Linked DNA regions of Zymomonas mobilis subsp. pomaceae ATCC 29192. The protein of the gene in region 1 interacts with the protein of each later gene in a pairwise test. Links are inferred from orthologs where the notes say so. Each region holds a gene or a part of one and is shown on either strand. Other genes may lie near its edges.

Evidence for each region.
Region 2: the proteins of pheT (region 1) and secD interact in binary tests that used the Escherichia coli proteins (3 or more experiments, as listed by UniProt). The link is inferred for Zymomonas mobilis subsp. pomaceae ATCC 29192 from one-to-one orthologs.

The regions. Positions count from the first base shown.
Region 1 is NC_015709.1:1,844,300-1,856,411, reverse strand. Bases 5,590-8,674 are described here. They hold pheT (phenylalanine--tRNA ligase subunit beta), read right to left. Parts: upstream 8,275-8,674; coding sequence 5,905-8,274; downstream 5,590-5,904. Other genes in these bases: pheS (phenylalanine--tRNA ligase subunit alpha), read right to left, coding at 8,271-8,674; ZYMOP_RS08230 (ABCB family ABC transporter ATP-binding protein/permease), read right to left, coding at 5,590-5,820. In the rest of the region: hisS (histidine--tRNA ligase), read left to right, coding at 1-622; prfA (peptide chain release factor 1), read left to right, coding at 619-1,695; prmC (peptide chain release factor N(5)-glutamine methyltransferase), read left to right, coding at 1,688-2,545; ZYMOP_RS08235 (DUF4167 domain-containing protein), read left to right, coding at 2,825-3,928; more of ZYMOP_RS08230, read right to left, coding at 4,030-5,589; more of pheS, read right to left, coding at 8,675-9,371; rplT (50S ribosomal protein L20), read right to left, coding at 9,682-10,059; rpmI (50S ribosomal protein L35), read right to left, coding at 10,073-10,276; hisN (histidinol-phosphatase), read right to left, coding at 10,420-11,199; ZYMOP_RS08200 (ribose-phosphate pyrophosphokinase), read right to left, coding at 11,245-12,112.
Region 2 is NC_015709.1:1,432,889-1,443,628, forward strand. What follows is about bases 892-3,789. They hold secD (protein translocase subunit SecD), read left to right. Parts: upstream 892-1,497; coding sequence 1,498-3,081; downstream 3,082-3,789. Other genes in these bases: yajC (preprotein translocase subunit YajC), read left to right, coding at 1,144-1,491; secF (protein translocase subunit SecF), read left to right, coding at 3,099-3,789. In the rest of the region: ZYMOP_RS06285 (beta-ketoacyl-ACP synthase III), read left to right, coding at 1-591; more of secF, read left to right, coding at 3,790-4,010; ZYMOP_RS06315 (hypothetical protein), read left to right, coding at 5,491-5,958; thrC (threonine synthase), read left to right, coding at 6,160-7,557; ZYMOP_RS06325 (M16 family metallopeptidase), read left to right, coding at 7,554-8,777; ZYMOP_RS06330 (class I SAM-dependent methyltransferase), read left to right, coding at 8,808-9,683; ZYMOP_RS06340 (class I SAM-dependent methyltransferase), read left to right, coding at 10,236-10,740. UniProt on the Escherichia coli protein: Part of the Sec protein translocase complex. Interacts with the SecYEG preprotein conducting channel. SecDF uses the proton motive force (PMF) to complete protein translocation after the ATP-dependent function of SecA.

The DNA.
Region 1 (12,112 bases):
TCCAAATGATAAAATAATCGCTGAAAAAGCACCGATTATTGATGATTATTTGACGGAAGAGGCCGCTTCCTTTTTCAAATCAGTGACCGCCGGCCTTGATGCTGCCGGTGTAGCATGGACACGCGATCCTCGTTTAGTGCGCGGTCTTGATTACTACCGTCATACGGCTTTTGAATTTATTACTGATCAGTTAGGGGCACAGGGAACCGTCTTGGCCGGTGGCCGCTATGACGGTTTATCCGAAGCCTTAGGCGGTAACCTCACGCCAGCTATTGGTTGGGCAGCCGGTATCGAGCGTTTGGCCATGTTAATTGATTTGCCTGTTGAAGCGGCTATGGAAGTGGCCGTTATCCCGTTAGGCGATGAAGCAAAATTATCGGCGTTATCGATTCTTTCAGCTTTGAGACATGCCAATATTTCGGCAGAAATGACATGGCGCGGCAATATGAAGCGCCGGATGCAAAAGGCGAATAGTTGGGGTGTTCGCTATGCAATAATTTTAGGCGAAGAAGAGCTAGCGAATAAAGTAGTAACCATTAGAAGCATGGTAACGGGTGAACAGGAAGCTATTCCCCTAGATCAGATCGTTGACCGGCTTGTTGTAGAATTGGGGAATAAATGATCGCAATTTCACCAGATCGTCTAGCGGCGATTGTCGCAAGACGGGAAGAGTTACAGGCAGAAATGGCAAGGCCTGACCTTGATTCAAGCCGTTTAGTAGCCTTATCCCGTGAATATGCCGAAGTAGAACCCGTAGCCTTGGCCGCACAGCATGTCAGCGCCCTGCGGGAAGAAACGGAAATGCTGGAAAGCATGACGCGGGATGAAGATCCCGAGTTGCAGGCCATGGCGGTCGAAGAATTATCTGATAAAAAGCAAGCTTTGTCAGATGCCGAACGCGCCTTGGCCTTAAGCCTGTTGCCGCGTGATGCTGCTGATGAGCGCTCGGCTATTCTCGAAATCCGTGCCGGGACCGGCGGCGATGAGGCTGCGCTTTTTGGCGGCGATCTATTGCGAATGTATAGCCGCTATGCCGAAGATCATGGTTGGCGCGTTGAATTGATTTCGGCAAGTGCTGCTGAATTAGGCGGCTATAAAGAAGTCGTTATCAGTATTACCGGCGCAGGTGTGTTTGCGCGTTTAAAATTTGAAAGCGGCGTCCATCGGGTGCAACGTGTTCCTGTTACTGAAAGTGGAGGGCGCATCCATACCTCAGCCGCAACGGTCGCTGTGTTACCGGAAGCGGAAGAAGTCGATGTTGCGATTGATGAGCGAGACCTACGAATAGATATTTTCCGTTCCTCTGGCCCCGGTGGTCAATCGGTGAATACCACGGATTCAGCGGTCAGAATTACGCATATCCCCAGTGGTATTGTCGTTAGCCAACAGGATGAAAAATCCCAGCACAAAAACAAAGCCAAGGCGATGAAAGTGTTGCGGGCACGCCTTTATGAAAGAGAGCGTGAACGGCTCCATTCTGAACGGGCCGGTCAAAGAAAATCTATGGTAGGATCAGGCGATCGTTCCGAACGTATCCGTACCTATAACTTCCCACAGGGAAGAGTAACGGATCACCGCATCAATTTAACTTTACACCGTTTGCCAGAAATATTGGCAGGGCCAGCCTTGGAAGAAGTGATTGCGGCTTTGATCTCAGAGGATGAAGCCGAAAGACTGGCGAGCCTTGATGACTGAGTTTAAAAAAAAGCCAGAGATGATATTGACTATTGCCGAAGCCTTACGCGAAGCTTCGGCTGATCTGGCTTCTGTCAGTATGACCGCCCGTTTGGATGCTGAATTACTGATGGCGCATGTCTTAAAAATTGAACGCGAAGCTTTATTATTAGGGGCTTGGTCAGAGAAAGCAGCTCCGGCTGCTTTTTTTGAAGTAATAAAACGGCGAAAGCAGAATGAACCCGTCGCCTATATTACAGGTTACCGTGATTTTTGGAGCTTGCGGCTGGTCGTCAATCCATCCGTTTTAATTCCTCGTCCAGATAGTGAAACCCTCATCGAAACCGCGCTCTCCTATTTTCAAAAAAAGAATTTTACACCGACAAAGATTCTGGATTTAGGTACCGGCTCCGGTGCTTTGCTCTTATCAGCCCTTACTGAATGGCCAGACGCAAAAGGGCTTGGGATTGATTGTTCGGATAAGGCTTTATCCGTTGCTCGCTTTAATGCTGAAAAAAATAGCCTTCAGATGCGAGCCGATTTTCGGTTAGGCTATTGGGGTGATAATATCACTGAAAGCTTTGATCTTTTATTGTGTAATCCACCCTATATCGCCAAAGAGACGATGATGCCTCGGGATGTCTGGCAGTATGAACCCCATCAGGCCTTATTTGCGGGTAAAGATGGTTTAGCAGATTATCGGCATTTAATTCCCGAAATCCCTTCCCTTCTTACAGAACGCGGTATCGCCTGTCTTGAAATCGGATTCGATCAAGCAGAAGCTGTATCGGCTATCGCGGCGAAAGCCGGCATGGAAAGCCAAATTTATCGGGATATTGAACAACGTCCCCGCTGCATTTTACTTTTTTAACAGCTATAACAGACCCTCTGCTGGAAATAATTACAGATATCTCAATATAATGCTTGGATTTATCGTTCAAAATGCTTAAGAAAGAAAGAGGCAAATAAAAGTAAGTCGGCATCATCGCCCAACTTTTTGAGCCAAATTCCCAATGGTAGCTTCATCGCGTTCCCGGCGTCTTTCTTCGGGGCATAAAATTAAACGCTAGAGTTGCTATGAAAGTTATGGCGCTTGCTTTGTTGCAGCGTCAGTCAAGGGGGAATGACGTAGCCCGCCATTTCCGGAATAATGGTCGAATATTTAATACCCCATTATCCGGCCCGAATGGCGGATGGTGACTTAACCACCAGTAATGACGAAGGCAGCGAACAGTTGATCAATAATCGTCAGAACGGCCGACGCCGTGGGCGTAGCGGGGGCTTGCCCCGATCCAATCCTAGTAATGGGATGGATCGCAATAATCGTATCGATAGTCGTGCACGCGGAAACGCAAGCCAGCTTCATGAAAAATATAAAGTGATGGCGCGTGATATGCAGTTGCAGGGTGATCGGGTAATGACCGAATATTATCTGCAATTCGCAGATCATTATTTTCGTGTCTTGAACGATAGCCGGCTCCGCTATGAAGAAGCGAGAATGCGGGATCGCAATCTATCGCAGGAAAATGAAAATAATGAACAGTCTATGGATAACCGGTTCGATAACCGTGATAACCGACGACCTGTTCCTTATGCCGCCGATAATCGCTTACGACGGCCTCGTCGCATAGGAAGCGATGAACGGAATAATGGCGAAAACGACTATAATACCAATCTCAAGAACGATTATAATAATACTCCGAACATGCGTTCTAGACGACCGTTAGATGACAATAACGAGCGTATGGAAATGCGAGAACGACCGGAACGCTCTGAACGACCCGATATGCGGGAACGTTCGGATATACGGCCAGAATACAACGAAAGAGTTGAAAATTGGGGAAGAGAGCCCGTACAGGCTCAAAATCCAATGCCCGTTCAAACCGCACCCGTCCCTATAACGCCTGTTCAAGAAGAAGCAGAACCACCGGTTCGCCGTCGTGGTCGTCGCCCGAAAGCGGTCATTGAGGCAGAAGCGCGTGCCGCAGAAGCTGCTAGACAGGCCGTAGAAATTGAAGCCCGCAAGGTAGACGAGCAAAACGATAGCGACAATCATCTTTCTGAAGCTATTGATCCGCCGGTTCGCCGTCGTGGTCGTCGCCCGAAAGCGGTTATAGAAGCGGAAGCCCGTTTAGAAGCCGATCGTTTACCCCCCGCTATCAATCGGGATGAGGATAGTGACGTCGAAGAAAAACCCCGTCGCCGTGGTCGTCGTCCGAAAGCTGAAACTGAGAATATAACAGCAGAAGCCTGATTTATCGGGTCATTCTACATTGATACCTCTCAAATGAGATTTCAGATTTTTTAGCTATTTAACCTAAAAGGGATATGATTTTTATCATATCCCTTTTTGATTTAGGCTTTAGCCAGACTTTGTTTTTGCCACATAGCGGCATATAGGCCGTTATGTTTTAATAAACTCTGATGATTACCGCGCTCGATAATATGGCCTTTATCAAGAACAATAATTTGATCAGCATGGGTAATAGTCGAAAGGCGATGGGCTATAATGATAGTTGTCCTTTGCTCGGCAATTTTATTTAAAGTGGCCTGAATATCGGTCTCACTCTGACTATCCAGCGCGCTAGTCGCCTCATCAAATAATAATATTGGCGGATTTTTTAAAAGCGTTCGGGCAATAGCTATGCGTTGTTTTTCGCCACCGGATAATTTTAATCCCCGCTCGCCGACGGTGGTTTCATATCCTTGCGGTAAAGATTCGATAAAATCAGCAATTGACGCCCCCCTTGCTGCCTGTTTTACGGCCTTTAAAGAAGCATCAGGGCGTCCGTAACGAATATTATAGCCAATAGTATCGTTAAATAAGACGATGTCTTGGGGCACCATGCCTAACGCTTGTCGTAAAGAATGCTGGGTAATATCACGGATATCCTGACCATCAATAGTGATCCGCCCCCCTGTCACATCGTAAAAACGATAGAGCAAGCGCACTATAGTTGATTTTCCAGCACCGGAAGACCCGACAATAGCTAAACTTTGGCCTGCTGGGATCGTAAAATCAATATCCTTTAAAATGGGACGATCAGAATGATAATCGAATTCCACATGCTGAAATTGGACAGTTCCCTTTTTAATCTGTAAATCAGGCGCATTTTTATGATCTGCAATCGCGGCCTTAGTATCAATTAATTGAAAAACCGCTGCCATATCCGTCAGGCCTTGTCTGACTTGGCGATAAACCGTGCCCAGAAAATCAAGAGGCCGAAAAAGTTGCAGTAATAGGCTGTTAATTAATACCACGTCTCCGGCCGTAAAACGATTATAGCGCCAGCCCCAAACCGTAAATCCCATCGCCCCAGCCATTAACAGATTAGTAATGAGTGATTGCCCAATATTAAGAAAGGCCAGCGAAGTTTCCACTTTTACGGTAGCGTTGGAAAGTTTGGTCGCCACTTTACTATAACGCTCTGTTTCCAAAGCTTCGGCGTTGAAATATTTAACAGTTTCATAATTAAGCAGTGAATCTAAAGCATATTGGCCTGCCTGTTGATCGTATTCGTTCCAATGGCGGCGTAATGCCACTCGCCTTTCTGTTATGAGACGAGTAAAAAGAATATAAATAATTATCATAGCGAGGGTTGCCCCCACCATACCCCAACCCCAGCCGGAAAAAACAAAAATAGCACAGGTCGCGATAAGCTCGATAATGGTCGGGCCAATATTAAAAATCAGGTAATAAAGCATGGAATCGATGCTTTTGGTACCACGTTCAATAATACGCGTCAGCGAACCGGTTCGCCGTTCTAGATGAAAAGAAAGCGGTAAAACATGCAGATGTTTAAATAATTCAATAGCTAATGCTTTAGCGGCATTTTGACCAACCGCTTCAAAAATAGCATTCCGCAAATTGTCGAATAAAACGCCTCCAAAACGACTACCCGCATAAGCAAGCGTTAAGGCCAGTGCAACGGATAGACCTGATTTGGTATCGGGCACCATATGATCGATAATGCCCTTGTAAGCGAAAGGCATCAACAGAACGATTATTTTCGAAAAAACGACCATGACCAAAGCTAAAGCAAGGCGCTTTTTGAGATCGGGTCGGTCTTTAGGCCAAAGATAATGTAAAAAACGCGTCAAATTTGTTAAGGCATCATGATTATGATTTTGGCCTTCAGCCGCCATAGGTTTTCCTTATAAAAGACAAAAAAATAGGCGGATATAAAAATCCGCCTAGTGAAAAATAACATTAAAATCTTTTCAATGTATTCAGGCCCTTAATCGAGCCCCTTTTTTCGTTGCTGCGGCTACAATTTTATCGCTGATGGCCTGTAATTCGGCATCAGTAAAACTTTTATCAGTCGGCTGAAGCATCACTTCGATAGCCAATGATTTCTCATTATCATCAATGGCGCCCCCTGTAAAAAGATCAAAAATTCTTGCTTCAACAATAGCATTTTTATCAGCACCGGCAATGCTTCTTACCAAATCACCAGCAGGCACGTCTTTGGGAAGTAAGAAGGCAAAATCCCGATAAACGGGTTGGAGCATATTAGGGGCATAAGGCGGTCTTAATTGACCTGAATTTTTACGGACAGGAAAAGCATCCAGAAAAATTTCTGCGCCGATAACGGGCCCTTCCATATTAAATTCAGTCAGAATGGAAGGATGTATTTCTCCAAAAACAGCCAAAGTATTCTTGGGACCCAAGCATAAACGACCTGAACGCCCCGGATGATAAACATCCCCCGCGTCCCCTAATAACTGTAAGCGATCGACCGGCATTCCAATCGCGTCTAACATGGCAGAAACAGCCGCTTTGGCATCGAAGGCATCAAAATTTTGCGCTTTACCATATTGCCAGTCGCGCATCATGCGCTCACCTGCAAAAATCAGACCTAGGGTTGGACGCTCAGCTTCTGCCAAATAACGCCGTCCGACCTCAAATAAGCGAACAGTCAATTGACCTCGATCCCGATTGCGTTTCGCTGCCGCTAATAGCCCCGGTAAAAGCGAAGGCCGCATCACTTTCATATCTTCACTGATCGGATTAGCGAGCTTCCAATGCGCGCCGCCAACAATATCCGCATCTTTTTCCGAAATAAAGCTCCACGTAACGGCTTCATTCATGCCAAAAGCCGCCGCCGCACGGCGCACACGTCGTTCGACCAACTGTCCATGGGTAGCAATCGGACGGGCAACCCCATCACCACGATCAAGCGGCGTAGAAGGGACATTATCGAGCCCTTCAATTCTAACTACTTCAGCAACAATATCGGCAACAACACTAACATCACGCCGGAAGCTTGGTACACGAACGCGCCATCCCGCATCAATCGCAAAACCAAGATGCTCGAGAATTTCACGCTGACGAGCTGGGGCGACATCCATAGCCGCCAGATTGGAAACATAAGACGGATCATAAGCAATAACCGGCACAGCTGAAGGCGCTTCCCCTAAAGTCGCCGCAGGGGTCGCTTTACCACCGCATAAATCCAACACTAAACGGGAAGCAATTTGCAACCCTTCACTTAAGAAGGCAGGATCTACCCCCCGTTCAAAGCGAATTCGGGCATCAGAAGCAAGCCCTAATTTTTGACCCGCCTGCGAGATAACGGCTGGATCGAAATAAGCACATTCGATGATAACATCTGTTGTGGAACCAGAAACCATACCCGCTTCTGCTCCCAAAATACCCGCGATACTTCTAACGCCCCGATCATCCGCAATAACGGTTATAGAAGGATCAAGCGTATAGCTTTTTCCATTTAAGGCTTCGACGCTTTCTCCTTCTTTAGCCTTTCGAGCCGTTAATGTTCCTTTGACAATACCCGCATCATAAACATGCAAAGGCCGTCCAAGATCAAACATCACATAGTTAGTAATGTCGACTAAAGCCGAAGACGGTCGTAAACCAATCGCCCGCAATCTTCTAGCCATCCAATCCGGTGAAGGGCCATTCTGGATACCACGAATAAGTTGGGCAAAAAAAGCGGGACAGCCTTCACTATCTTCTATTGCAATAGCCGCCGGTGCTGCATCCGTTACCGGAACGCGCGGAACAGCCAAGGGTTTGAAACGCCCAATGCCAGCAGTAGCCAAGTCGCGGGCAAGGCCTCTAACGCCCATACAATCCTGACGATCAGGCGTGATGGCTACATCGAAAACAGGATCATTAAGCCCTGCCCACTCGACGTAACTTTGTCCTATCGGTGCATCATTCGGGAGATCAAGAATGCCATCATGTTCATCCCCTAGCCCTAATTCCCGGATAGAACACATCATACCGCGGCTTTCGATACCGCGAATAGAGGCGACCTTTAAGGTAACATCGATACCGGGAACATAAACACCGGGGGCCGCAAAAACACCGACCAAACCTGCACGAGCGTTAATAGCGCCGCAAACAACCTGTAACGGTTCAGATTCGCCGATATCGACAGCCAAAATCTGTAACCGATCCGCCTGGGGATGACGTTCGGCTGTAAGAACGCGTGCAATACGAAAAGCTTCCAAGCCATCTGCCGGATTATGAACAGATTCTACCTCATGCCCAATATGGGTTAAGGTATCGGCTATTTCCTGAACAGAGGCTTCTGTTTCTAAATGCTCTTTAAGCCATGAAAGGGTGAATTTCATGCGCCGACTCCTCCTGAAAGTGTGGGCACGTCAAGGGCAGCAAAACCAAAATGACGGAGCCAGCGAAGATCGCCATCAAAGAAAGCCCGTAAATCGTCCATGCCATATTTAAGCATAGCAAGACGATCAATACCGCAACCAAAGGCAAAGCCCTGCCATACATCAGGATCAAGGCCACAAGCCGTAATCACATTGGGATGCACCATGCCAGAACCTAGAATTTCCATCCATCCATCAGGATCACTGCCGCCGATAATACGACGCCCTTTTTCCAAGGTATATCCGACATCCACTTCCATTGAAGGTTCAGTGAATGGGAAATAGCTGGGACGAAGGCGAAGGACGATGTCGTCCCGCTCGAAATAGGCCCGAACAAAGGTTTCAAGCGTCCATTTCAAATGACCGAGGTGAACCCCCTTATCAATAACTAAACCTTCGACCTGATGAAACATCGGAGTATGCGTCGCATCAGAGTCAGAACGATAGGTTCTTCCGGGAGCAATAATACGGATGGGGGGTTCTTGGCCCATCATTGTTCTAATTTGAACCGGAGAAGTATGCGTCCTTAAAAGCATTCGGCCTTTTTCCCCGTTTGCCTTATCGTCTGCTTGGGGTTCAAAATAGAAAGTATCATGCATAGCCCGCGCCGGATGGCTTTCCGGAATATTAAGCGCCGAAAAGTTATGCCATTCGTCTTCGATTTCAGGGCCACTAGCGACCGCAAAGCCTAAATCAGCAAAAATTTCTGCTAACTCATCCATAACCTGACTGACGGGATGGAGCGAGCCTTTGGGTATCTTTGGAGAAGGCAATGATAGATCAATAGTCTCAACGGCTAATTTCTCATTGAGAAGCGCCGTTTCCAATATCGTCTTCCGTTCAGCAACGGCAGTCGTCACTTGTTGCCGCAGGCTGTGGATCTCGGGCCCTTTTTCCTGCCGCTCTTCAGGTGCCATTTTGCCAAGGGACTTTAAAAGAGCTGTAACGACCCCTTGTTTCCCAAGAGCGTATACCCGTACCGCTTCCAAGCCTGTCAGATCTTCTGCTTCAGAGATCCGACTGACAAGATCGGCTTTCAGATTATCTAGATCAGTCATGCTTTCCATCATTTCTGTGACCATGGCCCGTTTAAAGCCGTCTATTGTAAAGCTTTATTGATAGCCTTTTTGGTATTTTGGCATTCTTATAGCGCAAGAAAGCCTAAAGCTTTTATTAAATATCAATAAATAGCAGACAGCGAACCATTGGGTATTTTCCAGAACGCACCTTCATCCGGTAAAACCGGAGGGAGAAGCGCACTGGATCGGTCTCTAAATTACAAGAAAAAGGCATAGAAACAACCGAAATGGCGTCTCTATGCCTTTTAAAATTACCCTTGAAAGGGATTTTTATGCGAAAACCGCATCATTATGCTGCAACGCGTGCGCCTTCTGGTAAAGCCGCTTTGACCTGAGCAATGATAGCACCGAAAGCAGCGCCTTCGTTCATGGCCAGATCAGCAAGAACTTTACGATCAAGTTCAATACCGGTCAGCTTTAAACCATACATGAACACACCATAGGTCAAGCCTTCGGCGCGAACAGCCGCATTAATACGCTGAATCCAAAGTGCGCGGAATGACCGCTTCTTTACTTTACGATCGCGATAAGCGTACTGACCGGCTTTTTCGACAGCCTGACGCGCAATGCGAATAGTGTTTTTGCGACGGCCATAATAACCTTTGGCCTGATCGAGAATACGGGTATGTTTTGCGCGCGTCGTGGTACCGCGTTTTACACGTGCCATCTGTCAGCCTCCCTTAATTTAAACCGTACGGTGCCCACACTTTGATAATGCGAGCTTCTGATGCAGCGATCACGTCCGTGCGGCGATGCTGACGAATGTATTTTGCGTTATGGCTGATCAAGCGATGGCGCTTACCAGCGACACCATGTTTGATTTTACCATTGGCGGTTATTTTAAACCGCTTTTTGACCCCACTTTTGGTCTTCAGCTTGGGCATTTTCGTCTCCTTATTTTGACGATCGGCCACCGCCACGGCAGCCCATAATTAAGCCGGGCAGTGCAGACGGGATCGTGGAAGAAAGGCGGCTTATAGAGGTCACCTCTTGATTTGACAAGCCGATCTTTTTGAACTTATGAAACCTATAAACCCATGGCAGACAATGTCGGTTGGATCAAGCGAGGATCACCCGCTGCAATGACTTCACCGACACTATTTTTATCCAACGGACGATTTTGCCAATCTCGCATTACACCGCCAGCCCCTTCGACGATAGGCACCAAGGCAGCAAAATCATAAAATTTTAGCCCTTGTTCTACCACTAAATCGCCATGCCCAGAGGCCAGTAAACCGTAATTATAGCAATCACCGCCTAATAATGTATCCCGACAGTGCGGCCGTAAAGCATCAAATCGCGCTTCGCCTTCTTTTTCAAAAAGCCAAGGCGCTGTTGTCGATAACAAAGCCTGATCAAGCGTTGCGCAGGAACGCGTTTGGATAGCCTTACCATTGAAAAAGGTAGGATAGCCTTTAGCCCCTACCCAGCGTTCCTTATGGATCGGTTGGTTAATGATGCCCAAAACGGGTTTACCCTCTTCAACAAGGGCAATTAACGTACCAAAACTAGCCCGTCCGCCAATAAAAGCGCGCGTGCCGTCAATCGGATCCAAGACCCATACTCTTTTGGCATCCGGGCGGGCGACGCCCATTTCTTCGCCAAAGATGCCGTCTTCGGGTCGTTCTTTTTCCAATAAGGCACGCATGGCCTGTTCAGCACCCCGATCCGCCCGCGTAACAGGTGAGTGATCTGCTTTGACATCAATATCAAAGGAGGCTCGGAAAAAAGGACGGATGACATCAGCGGCAATATCAGCCAAGCGATGCGCAAGACGGATATCATCTTCATTCAGGCTGGAGATCATATTTTCTCAAATCATAAAATAAGCCTGCTTTTGCAGGCTTATTTTCTAGTCAAATAGGGAAGAAACAGAGGTTTCATCCGCGATCCGCCGAATAGCTTCGGCCAAAAGCGGTGCTAAAGACAGCTGACGAATTTTTGAACTCTTCTCGACTTCAGGACGCATCCCGATAGAATCGGTTACAACCAATTCTAATAATGCCGATTTTTCTACTCTGGCGACAGCAGCCCCTGATAATACCCCATGGGTGACATAAGCCATGACCCCTTCAGCACCCGCATTAAGCAAAGCTTGGGCTGCGTTGCAGAGCGTGCCAGCAGAATCGACGATATCATCGATTAGAATACAAAAACGACCTGAGACATCCCCGATGATATTCATCACTTCGGATTCACCCGGGCGTTCACGCCGTTTATCAACGATAGCCAACGGTGCGTTATCCAGCCGTTTAGCTAAGGCACGGGCCCGAACAACCCCCCCGACATCGGGGGAAACAACGGTTAATTTCTTGTCTGGAAAACGGGCCAGAATATCGGCAGACATAACCGGAGCGGCATAGAGATTATCCGTCGGAATATCGAAAAAGCCCTGAATCTGTCCGGCATGGAGATCAACCGATAAGACACGGCTAGCCCCTGCAACCGTGATCAGATTGGCCACCAATTTGGCAGAAATAGGCGTGCGTGGCCCTGGTTTCCGATCCTGTCTCGCATAACCGAAATAGGGAATCACCGCGGTGATCCGACGTGCAGAAGCCCGTTTCAAGGCGTCAATACAGATCAACAGTTCCATCAGATTGTCATTGGTCGGCCAGCAAGTTGACTGGATAACAAAGACATCCTGACCACGCACATTCTCACGAATTTCGACGAAGATTTCTTCATCGGCAAAGCGTCGTACAGACGCTTTGGTTAGG
Region 2 (10,740 bases), 410 kb from region 1 along the record:
GATAGTATGCTTCGTACTGGTACTGCCGATATTGCAGTGGTTATTGGGGCTGAAACTTTTACCCGCTTGTTGAACTGGGAAGATCGCACCACTTGCGTGCTTTTTGGAGATGGCGCAGGGGCGGTCGTCTTACGCCGGACAGAAGAGGAAGGTAAAGGTATTCAGACTGTCAAGCTTCATGCTGATGGTCGCTATAAAGATTTACTATGCAGTAGCGGAGGCCCTTCTTCAACGGGTACCGTTGGTACTTTATTGATGAAAGGACGTGAAGTTTTCCGTCATGCTGTAACGAATCTAGTTACGGTAACACAGGAAGCCCTTTTATCCAGCGGCTTTGATGCTTCACAGGTTGATTGGATTGTTCCTCATCAGGCGAATGCCCGTATTTTAGATGCGACAGCCCGCAAATTGGGGGTTCCCTCTGAACGTGTAGTTATGACCGTGGATATGCATGCCAATACAGCCGCTGCTTCGGTACCTCTAGCTTTAGATGCCGCCGTACAGGATGGCCGTATTAAATCCGGTGATCTCGTCGTGCTTGAAGCTATGGGCGGTGGTTTTACATGGGGCGCGGCGGTTATCCGTTTTTAATCTATCGTCGTATTTTTCAAATTAAAAACTGTTTTCAAAAGAATTATACTCTTTTATTGAAAGGGTATAATTTTTTGTGCTTGCACAATAGAAATACCCATTCACTTTATTAAAGTGAAAAATTAAGTTACCATTTTATGGATTGGCTCGTGAATAGGACAGCATTCACGAAATAAATCTTCTGTGCGTATTCACATGAAGATCAAAGGCTTTCATGCAGCCTTATTTAGAAAATCTGGTCGGGGCGACTGGATTCGAACCAGCGACCCCCACACCCCCAGTGTGATGCGCTACCAGGCTGCGCTACGCCCCGACCGAGGCTGCGAAATCTAGGTGAGTTATTCTGAATATGCAAGAAGAGATTGGCCTATTTTTTTAATTTTTTATCGTAGAATTAAAAAAACAGGATGAAAAGCGTCAGATGACAGGCTGAAAATAGAATGATCAGTTGCAGCAGGCGTTTTTATCGTGATAATCGCACGATAATTGCCTTATGTTTATTAAACACTATAACTCAGGTATTTATTTCCCTTTTCAGGATAAAGTCTTTCAATGTTTGCAACTCCTGCATTTGCCCAAACGGCTGGCACTTCTACTGGTCTGAACGGCCTTCTTGGTCAATTTTCTGGTATGCTGCCTTTTATTATTGTTTTTTTGATTATTTATTTGATGCTGATCCGGCCTCAGCAAAAGCGTTTTAAAGAACAGCGGAGCGCTATTGATGCTGTACAGAAAGGCGATACTGTCATCACTGCGGGGGGTATTGTCGGTAAAGTTTCAAAAGTAGATGAGCGCGAAGTTGAAGTCGAAATTGCAAAAGGTGTAAAAGTATCGGTTGTAAAAGCAACATTACAAAGTGTTCAGCCTCTTACGGCTGCTAATTCTAATACTGTTGAATAATCGATTATGCTTGATTTCCCGCGCTGGAAAGTTTGGTCAATTATTTCGGTTTTAGTATTGGGGGTTTTTTTGGCGATCCCAAGTCTACTACCTTCCGAAATAGATCAAAAATTGGGTCTGGGCTCTTTGCCTCGTATTAATTTTGGGCTCGATCTCTCTGGGGGAAGCCATATTCTATTGGAAGCGGATACGGCCGATGTCGCGCATCAACGTATCGTTACAATGGAAGAGATGGTGCGTTCTCAAATTAGTCAGACACAGCCCGCTATTCCTATCGGTGACATGTCTGCTGATAATGATCAGCTTAGCTTCATGGTACGGGATAACCACCAATTAGATAGGGCGGTCGAAACTGTCAGAACCTTGACGAATGGTATTGGTTCCACAGGACAGCGGGATTGGGATGTCAGGGTTGTTGATGGTAACCGCATTGTTATGCGTCCTAGCAAAGACGGTATTCAGGCATTCGTTAACCAAGCGATGGAGGGCGCAACCGAAGTCGTTCGTAAGCGCATCGACTCCCTTGGAACGCGCGAACCCATTATTATTCGTCAAGGCAATGATCGTATTGTCGTTCAAGTGCCCGGCCTGCAAAATCCTGCGGCACTAAAAGCGTTGATTGGTAAGACTGCTAAACTCGAATTCAAACTAGTTGATGATAACGCTAAAGCGCAAGATTTGGCCCAGGGGAAAGTTGCGGTAGGGAGTCAAATCCTTCCTTTCCAAAATGGCCAACCCGTTGCGGTACAGCGGCGGGCTATTGTCACAGGTGTTGATCTTGTTCATGCAGATCAGACTATGGACCAAAACAACCTGCCAGCTGTTTCAATTAGTTTTAACGCAGAAGGCGGACGACGTTTTGCCGAAGTTACCCAAAAAAATGCGGGACGACGTTTTGCTATTATCTTAGATAACGTAGTGCTTTCTGCCCCTTCAATTAATGAACCTATTCTTGGTGGCTCTGCTATTATTACAGGCAGCTTTACCGTTGATTCTGCCAATCAATTAGCCATCGCTTTACGTTCTGGTAGTCTACCTGTCGCCCTTCGCGTTGTGGAAGAAAGAACTGTGGGACCTGGGCTTGGTGCAGATTCCATTCGCGCAGGTGCTTTGGCCTGTAGTATTGCTATTGTCGCCATCGTCATTTTTATGATCAGTGTCTATGGCCGTTTTGGCATCTATGCTTCCAGTGCGGTCATTCTCAATCTGTTTTTGATCTTGGGAATTATGGCGATTTTAGGCGCAACTCTAACGCTGCCTGGTATTGCTGGACTGGTCTTGACTATTGGCGCTGCCGTTGATGCAAATGTTTTGATAAATGAGCGCATCCGTGAAGAGATAAGACGTGGGCGTACCCCCGTTCATTCAGTTGATATGGGATATAAGGAAGCTAGTCGCACTATTTTTGATGCGAATGTGACCCATGCTATTTCGGCTGTTATTATGATCTGTTTTGGTTCGGGGCCGATCAAAGGTTTCGCGGTGGTCTTACTAATCGGTATTATTACTTCTGTTTTTACGGCCGTCACCTTCACCCGTATGCTGGTTGCTCGCTATCTTAGACAGCGACCCACAAAACTGACGATCTAAGAAGGGGGCATCTTATTATGGCTTTGCTTCGTATTGTCCCAGACGACACGAATATCCGCTTTGTCCGTGTCCGCGGCATCGCATTTCTTTTTACTTTTATCCTGACTTTAGCTTCTGTCATTTTGTTGGGTGTAAAAGGGCTTAATCTTGGTGTCGATTTTGTGGGCGGCCTGATGGTCGAAGCGCATTTCGATAAACCCGTAGAATTAGATGCCCTAAGACGGGATATTAATCAGCTCAATATAGGAGAAGCTAGCCTCCAGCAAATAGGCAATAATCATAACGTTTCTATTCGGCTTCCTTTACCACCGGGTGACGAAACAGCCTCTCAGCGAGTAGTAAAAGTTGTTCAGACCGCTCTAAAAAGCCAATTTCCTGATGTTCGTTTTGAAAGAGTGGACACGGTTTCAGGTAAAGTATCCGGTGAACTGATGCGTAGCGGCATTATTGCCATTTTATTGGCTATTGCCGGCATCGTACTTTTTACATGGGTGCGTTTTGAATGGCAATTTGCACTATCGACTTTTGTATCTGTTGCGCATGATGTGCTCGTTATTTTGGGCTTTTTTGCGCTTACCCGTATGGAATTTGATCTTAATATTGTTGCGGCAATTCTGACTATTGCGGGGTATTCTATCAACGATAAGATTGTGATTGATGATCGTATCCGTGAAAATTTACGGAAATTCCGTAAAATGGATATTGCTTCTTTGATTGATCTTTCAGTCAACGAAACCCTACCACGTACGGTAATGACCAGCTTATCAATGATTTTAGTATTAGCTATTTTGCTGGTCTTTGGTGGGGATGCTGTCCGCAGCTTTACAGCCGCAATGCTATTAGGGGTTATAGTCGGAACCTATTCTTCTATTTATGTTTCTTCTTCTCTGCTGATTTTCTTGAAAATCCGTCCAAAAATTCAGAAATAGAGCGAATATTTATATCTTACCAAAAAAGGCCCTGAAAATGATTTCAGGGCCTTTTTTATCACTTTGATCAGGTTGCCTCTTTGCTTTGTAGTGCCACAAAGAGAACCTATTCTCTGCCTTAATTTAAGCTAACATTCAACGCTGATTCGATAACTTTTTTAATATCTCTCTCGGGACGAGCCCCATAGTGAGATATGATTTCAGCCGCTGCGATTGCACCCATTTCGAGGCTAGCCGCAATGGATAGGTCGCGTGCTTGCCCTGCCAAGAAACCTGCCGCAAAAAGATCACCTGCACCCGTTGTATCGACTACCCGTTCAACCTTTTTTGCTAGCGTTTCGGTTCGAATGTTATCTTTAATCGCAATAGCGCCATTTGGTCCTCGGGTAACCACCAGCAGCGGTAATTTTTCAGCAACTTCGGATACACCTCGATCAAAATCATCATGTTGAACCAAAGATTTTAGTTCAACTTCATTGGCGAAGAGAATGTCAATCAACCCATCATTGATGAGCTGCTTAAAATCATCCCGATGTCGTTCGATACAGAAGGCATCAGATAAAGTTAAAGCCACTTTTCTTCCAGCCTTGCGGGCAATTTTTATAGCTTCACGCATCGCCGCACGGGGTTGTTCTGGATCCCAAAGATAACCTTCCAAATAAAGGATAGCCGCCTTTTCGATCATTTCCGGCTGAATAGCTTCTGAATGTAAATATTGTGCTACACCCAAAAAGGTATTCATGGTGCGTTCGCCATCGGGCGATACTAGGATCAAACAACGACCGGTTGGAATTTCTGCATCACGTAAAGGTACCTTGAAATCAATATTCTGGGCACGAATGTCATGTTGAAAAACCTTGCCGAGGCAGTCTCAGCTACCTGGCCGATAAAGGCACAGCGGCCTCCTAACGCAGCGACGCCTACTAACGTATTCGCTGCGGAGCCACCACTAATCTCATGACCCGCATTCATTTTTGTATAAAGCATTTCAGCTCTATCGGCATCGATGAGTTGCATTGAGCCTTTATTGATATTTTCTTCGGCTAAAAAATCTTCGCTAGCGGCAGATAGAACATCGACAATAGCGTTGCCGATAGCGATAATATCATAGTGAGTATTCGGCATGAGGGCCTTTCTAAATTAGACATATTCGTTAGAGAGTAAAAGCGGCTTTTTCCTCGCAGAAAAAGCCATGGCAAGATATTCCGGCTATTAATTTAACGGCTGAAATCTTTGATTTAGAAAGCTTTAACTTAACAAATAAAAGCAAGAAACGGGTAATGCAGGTGGTTTTTACAAAAAACAAAGGATCTTTGCGGATAGGGAAAAATTATAACTGCGATCAATAGTGGCCAGTTTGCGTTTATTGGTAGCTAAAGCCCATAGACAGCGGGTCCTTTTAAGGAAATGAAGCTATCTGAATTTTAATCTTTTTGTCACACTACCCCTTATTCCTGTATCGTACGAAAGCAGTTTTTCTATGGATAAAAATGGCAATAGTCTGGAAGATAGCTCATCCATTGGCTTTTTTATCAAAGCACCCCTGCTTAAAAAAATTATAACTTTCAGTCTGTTCTCTGCAATAATGGTTTTATCCGGCTGTGGTGGGTCTGAGTCTGATCATCATCCGGTTGTTGCGCCTCCTCCACCAAAACGTCCGGTTATCGTGTCGCCAGCCTATCACGGGACGCCTAAATTGAAAGGTATGACAGCCCGAAATCTTTTTGATTTATTGGGTCGTCCTGATCAAGATATGGATGAAGCTTGGGCTCGACGGCTACAATTTTTAGCCCCAAGTTGTGTTTTGGACGTCTATCTTTACCCCCCCCATCAGGGAGAAGAAATGGTTGTGCGTCATGTGGATGCTCGCGATCTCCATGGCAATGATTTTAATCAAGATACCTGTATTGCTGCGTTGATGCAGCAACCTCATACAGTCCATCATTAAAAAATAGGGATACTATTTTTGAGAGATGAGAATGAAATAAAATATCGTAAAATTCGAAAATCGTCGGTATTTTTATTATGTCTCTTTTTATTTTAATGACATACTGATTGCCGAACGCGTCTGACCCCGTTAGAAAAGCCGCCAAGTCTTTAGCTTTTTTGCGAAAAGATATGTCGTAGATTTTAAAATTGAGCGGGCATCATGCGCTATATCAGTACAAGAGGCGCGGCAGCCGCGCAGGATTTCAAAGGCGTTACTCTAACCGGTCTTGCCTCTGATGGTGGTCTTTATGTGCCGGAAAGCTGGCCGCAATTCAGCCGTGAAGAGATCGCTGCTCTGGCTGGTTTATCCTATGTGGATACTGCGGTTGCAGTTATGCGGCCGTTCGTCGCCGGTGTGCTTGACGATCAGGCTTTAAAAAATCTGTGCGAAGCCGCTTATAGTCAATTTAATCATGCAGCCGTTACACCGCTTGTTCAACTGGATGAACGGCATTTTCTGCTTGAATTATTCCATGGGCCGACTTTGGCTTTTAAAGATGTCGCTTTACAACTGCTGGGTCATTTGTTTGAAAAATTTTTGGCCGGTAGCGAAGGACAGGATCTGACGATTGTTGGTGCTACTTCAGGCGATACGGGGTCGGCGGCTATTTCTGCTGTAGCAGGCCGTGCCGGTGTCCGAATCATTATGCTCCATCCTAATGGTCGTGTTTCTGAAGTGCAGCGTCGTCAAATGACGACGGTTCTTGATGATAATGTCTTTAATGTCGCCATTGATGGCAGCTTTGATGATGCGCAAGCTATCGTTAAAGCCATGTTTAATGATACCGAATTCAGAAAACGCCATCGTTTAGGGGCGGTAAACTCGATCAACTGGGCGCGCCTTATGGCGCAAATTGTTTACTATTTTTATTCAGCTGTTCGTCTTGGCGCACCTGATCGCAAAGTTGCTTTCTCGGTACCTACGGGTAATTTCGGGGATGTCTTTGCGGGTTATGTTGCCAGCCAGATGGGCTTACCTATTGAACGCTTGATCGTTGCAACTAACATCAATGATATTCTTTATCGCGCGTTGTCAGCGGGGGATTATTCTGTAGGCAGTGTCACCCCAACAGATGCACCCTCAATGGATATTCAGATCAGCTCTAATTTTGAAAGATTGCTTTTTGATCTTCATGGCCGCGATGCACATGCGCTAGCAGATACTATGAAAACCTTTGAGCAGAGCCGTGCTATCCGTCTTTCGGAGGCTATGCGCCAGCAAGCGGCTGCGTTATTCAGCAGCAGCCGGATAGATCCTGATGGTATGGCAGCGGCCATGCGTTGGGCTTCTGAAAAAGCAGGACAGGTTATAGATCCCCATACAGCGATTGGTCTGGCGGCTGCACGGACGACAGAACTTCCTGATGACGTCTCTGTCGTAACGCTGGCAACTGCGCATCCTGCTAAATTTCCGGATGCTGTGGCTCGTATTACGGGTAAAAATGCGCCCTTGCCGCATCGGTTAGCTGATCTTTACAGCCGTGAAGAACGGTATGTTGAATTACCTGCCTCACGTCAGACTATTCAGGCTTATATCGATGGTGGGTGCAAACTTTGAGTCCTCGACTTCACCGATTAGGTAATGGGTTGGCTGTCGCCGTCGAGCCGATGAGCGGCGTAGAAACGATGGCGGTTGGCCTTTATGCCGATGTCGGTGCACGTTCGGAGCCCGCTCCTTATAGCGGCCTTGCTCATATGGTTGAACATATGGTGTTCAAGGGGGCTGGGCACCGTGATGCCCGTATGATTGCGGAAGCTGCCGAAAATTGTGGTGGACAGCTTAATGCATGGACGGCGCGGGATCATACGGTATATCAGGCCCGAATGCTGGCAGAAGATTGGGCACTAGGACTAGAATTAGTGTCCGATCTTGTGCGCGCTCCTATTCTGGATGCCGAAGAGTTGGTCCGTGAAAAAGGCGTGGTGCTGTCAGAATTGGGTGAATCTCATGATACACCCGATGATATTATTCATGATCACTTACAATCGGTTGCTTTTAAAAACCAAGCCTTGGGTCGCCCTGTATTAGGGGATGAAAAAAGCATCGCTGCCATTGATCGTGCTGCGCTTTGCCACTGGGTAGAAGATTATTACCATCCGGAAGGATGTGTCTTGGCTGCCGCCGGTAAAATTGATGAAGATGCCTTTTTAAAAATGGCCGAATCCCGTTTCGGGGACTGGAATAAAGGCCATCCTTTAAAAATAGAGAAAGCCCATTTTATCGGTGGTCGCTATAATGATCAGCGTGACAGCGAGCAAACGCATATAGCTTTAGGCTTTGGCGGTTTTGCATATCATGATCCTCGTTCCCATGCGCTGGCTTTATATGCCTCTATTCTCGGGGGCGGTATGTCTTCCCGATTGTTCCAGCGGGTACGGGAAGAACAAGGTCTGGTTTATTCCATTTACAGTTGGACGCAGGCATGGGTAGAAACCGGCTTACTCGGTATTTACTGTGCTACCGATAAAGAAGACGCGGATAAAGCGCTTACACTGATTAGAGAAATAATTAATCACAGTCTTAAAACTGTGACCGAAGAAGAGTTACAGCGCGCGAAGGCGCAAGCCCGCGCCGGTCTTTTGATGGGATTAGAAGGCGTAGGGCCTCGCTGTGATCATTTGGCACGACAAATTCAGATTCATGACCGAATTGTTGAACCTATAGAGGTAGCAAGCTGGATCAATTCTGTAAGCTTGGAAGACATTCTTAAAGTCAGTCAGCAGGCTCTTGCCGGAGGAGAGGCCTTAGCCAGTGTGGGTGATGGTCTTACGCTTTAGAATCACAATAGATATGAAGGCAGAATTACAATGGCGATCGATTCCCTGATCACCCTGACAGGCGAAGCATGGGATGATTATGGGCTGATAGATAGTGGTCATGGGCGTAAGCTTGAGCGCTATGGCCGCTATCGTTTTATTCGTCCCGAACCACAGGCAATGTGGAAGCCGGCGCTTTCAGACTGGCAGGCTGATGGAGAATTTATTGGCGCATCCGATGAAGAGGGCGGTGGCCGGTGGCATTTAGAACGGCATGTGCCCAATGAAGGTTGGCCGCTTCAATGGGAAGAAGTCTGTTTTATCGCCCGTAATACCGCTTTTCGTCATTTGGCTTTCTTTCCCGATATGGCTCCGCAATGGGCATGGATGCGAGAACGTACAACTAAAGATAACGCGATACTCAATCTTTTTGGATATACTGGGGTAGGTAGCCTCGCTTTGGCTGCCAAGGGGGCTCAAGTCACGCATGTTGATGCGTCTAAAAAATCGGTCGCAGCGGCCAAAGAAAATGCGGAAGCTTCGGGTATGTCGAATTATCCCATTCGTTGGATAATTGATGATGCGGTGAAATTCACTGCACGTGAAGTCCGTCGTCAACGGCGTTATGATGGTATTTTAATGGATCCGCCGAAATTCGGACGCGGGCCTACTAATGAAGTTTGGCGACTAGAGGAAAATTTACCGGATCTGATTACGGAAGCTGTTAAGTTATTAGATAAAGATTCTCGTTTTTTGGTTTTGACAGTTTATGCTGTTAGAATGTCCGCACTTGCCATTGGAGAGCTTTTATCACAGGCAACGCAGCATCTTGGTGGTACAGTGGAAGTCGGAGAAATGGCTATTAAAGAAGAATCGCGTGGCCTCAATTTACCGACTGCTATCTTCGCCCGTTGGCGAAATGATTAAAAATTACTTTGTTTTTAAAATTGAGGTGTTTCTTCTCTGAAGAGAAATCCCTGTTTCTCGGTGTTATGGGTCATTTTTTGAACGAAGATGAAAAAAAATTTACATTTTTATGAAATAGCACTTGCTGAAATAAAAAAGCGATGCTAGTCACCCTCCCACGGCACCGGAAACGGTTAAACCGAAATGCCAGAGCGGGCATAGCTCAGGGGTAGAGCACAACCTTGCCAAGGTTGGGGTCGAGGGTTCGAATCCCTTTGCCCGCTCCAGTTTTTATAGTAGAGTTAGCATAAAGCACCTTTGGGGTGCTTTTTTTGTGCCTAAATTAAAAGGCTTACTCTCATTAGATTAGTTTGAGACGCGATTATAATTTTAGAATTCGATATATTGCTTATCGTTTAAAGCGATTCTTATTCCCTTAAGAAAATACGTCTAAAATTTGTTAAAAATACTTTTTGATAAGATAAATTTTAATATTAATTTTTCTATTTTATAGGGTAATCTGCTTTCAAATTCGTATTTGAATAGGCGTTTTTGTCTTCTGAAAGCACCCTCATGACAAATCGTAATGATGATTTTACTGCGTATCATTATACACCAAGAGCGACTGATTATGTGCTCAGTTCCGTTCATAGTGAAGGTGCTGATCTTGATGAAGTTGAGCAAAGTATAAAAGGTAAAGGTTACCGTCGCGTATTAGATCTTGGATGTGGCGGTGGTCATGTGAGTTATCGTATTGCGCCCTATGTAGATCAGGTGGTTGCCTGTGATATAACAGCTTCCATGCTGAATGCTGTTGCATCGCAGGCTATTGAACGTAAATTACCCAATATTATGGTAAAGCAGGCTTCAGCTGAGAAGTTACCCTTTGATAGCGCCTTTTTTGATGCCATTGTATGCCGTTTTAGCGCGCATCACTGGGGTAATATGGAAGCCGGCCTCCGTGAGGCTAGACGCGTTTTGCATTTAGAAGGAATAGCCTTGTTTATAGACAGCGTTGCGCCTTCTTATCCGTTATACAATACCTATCTGCAAGCTATAGAATTACTGCGCGATGTTT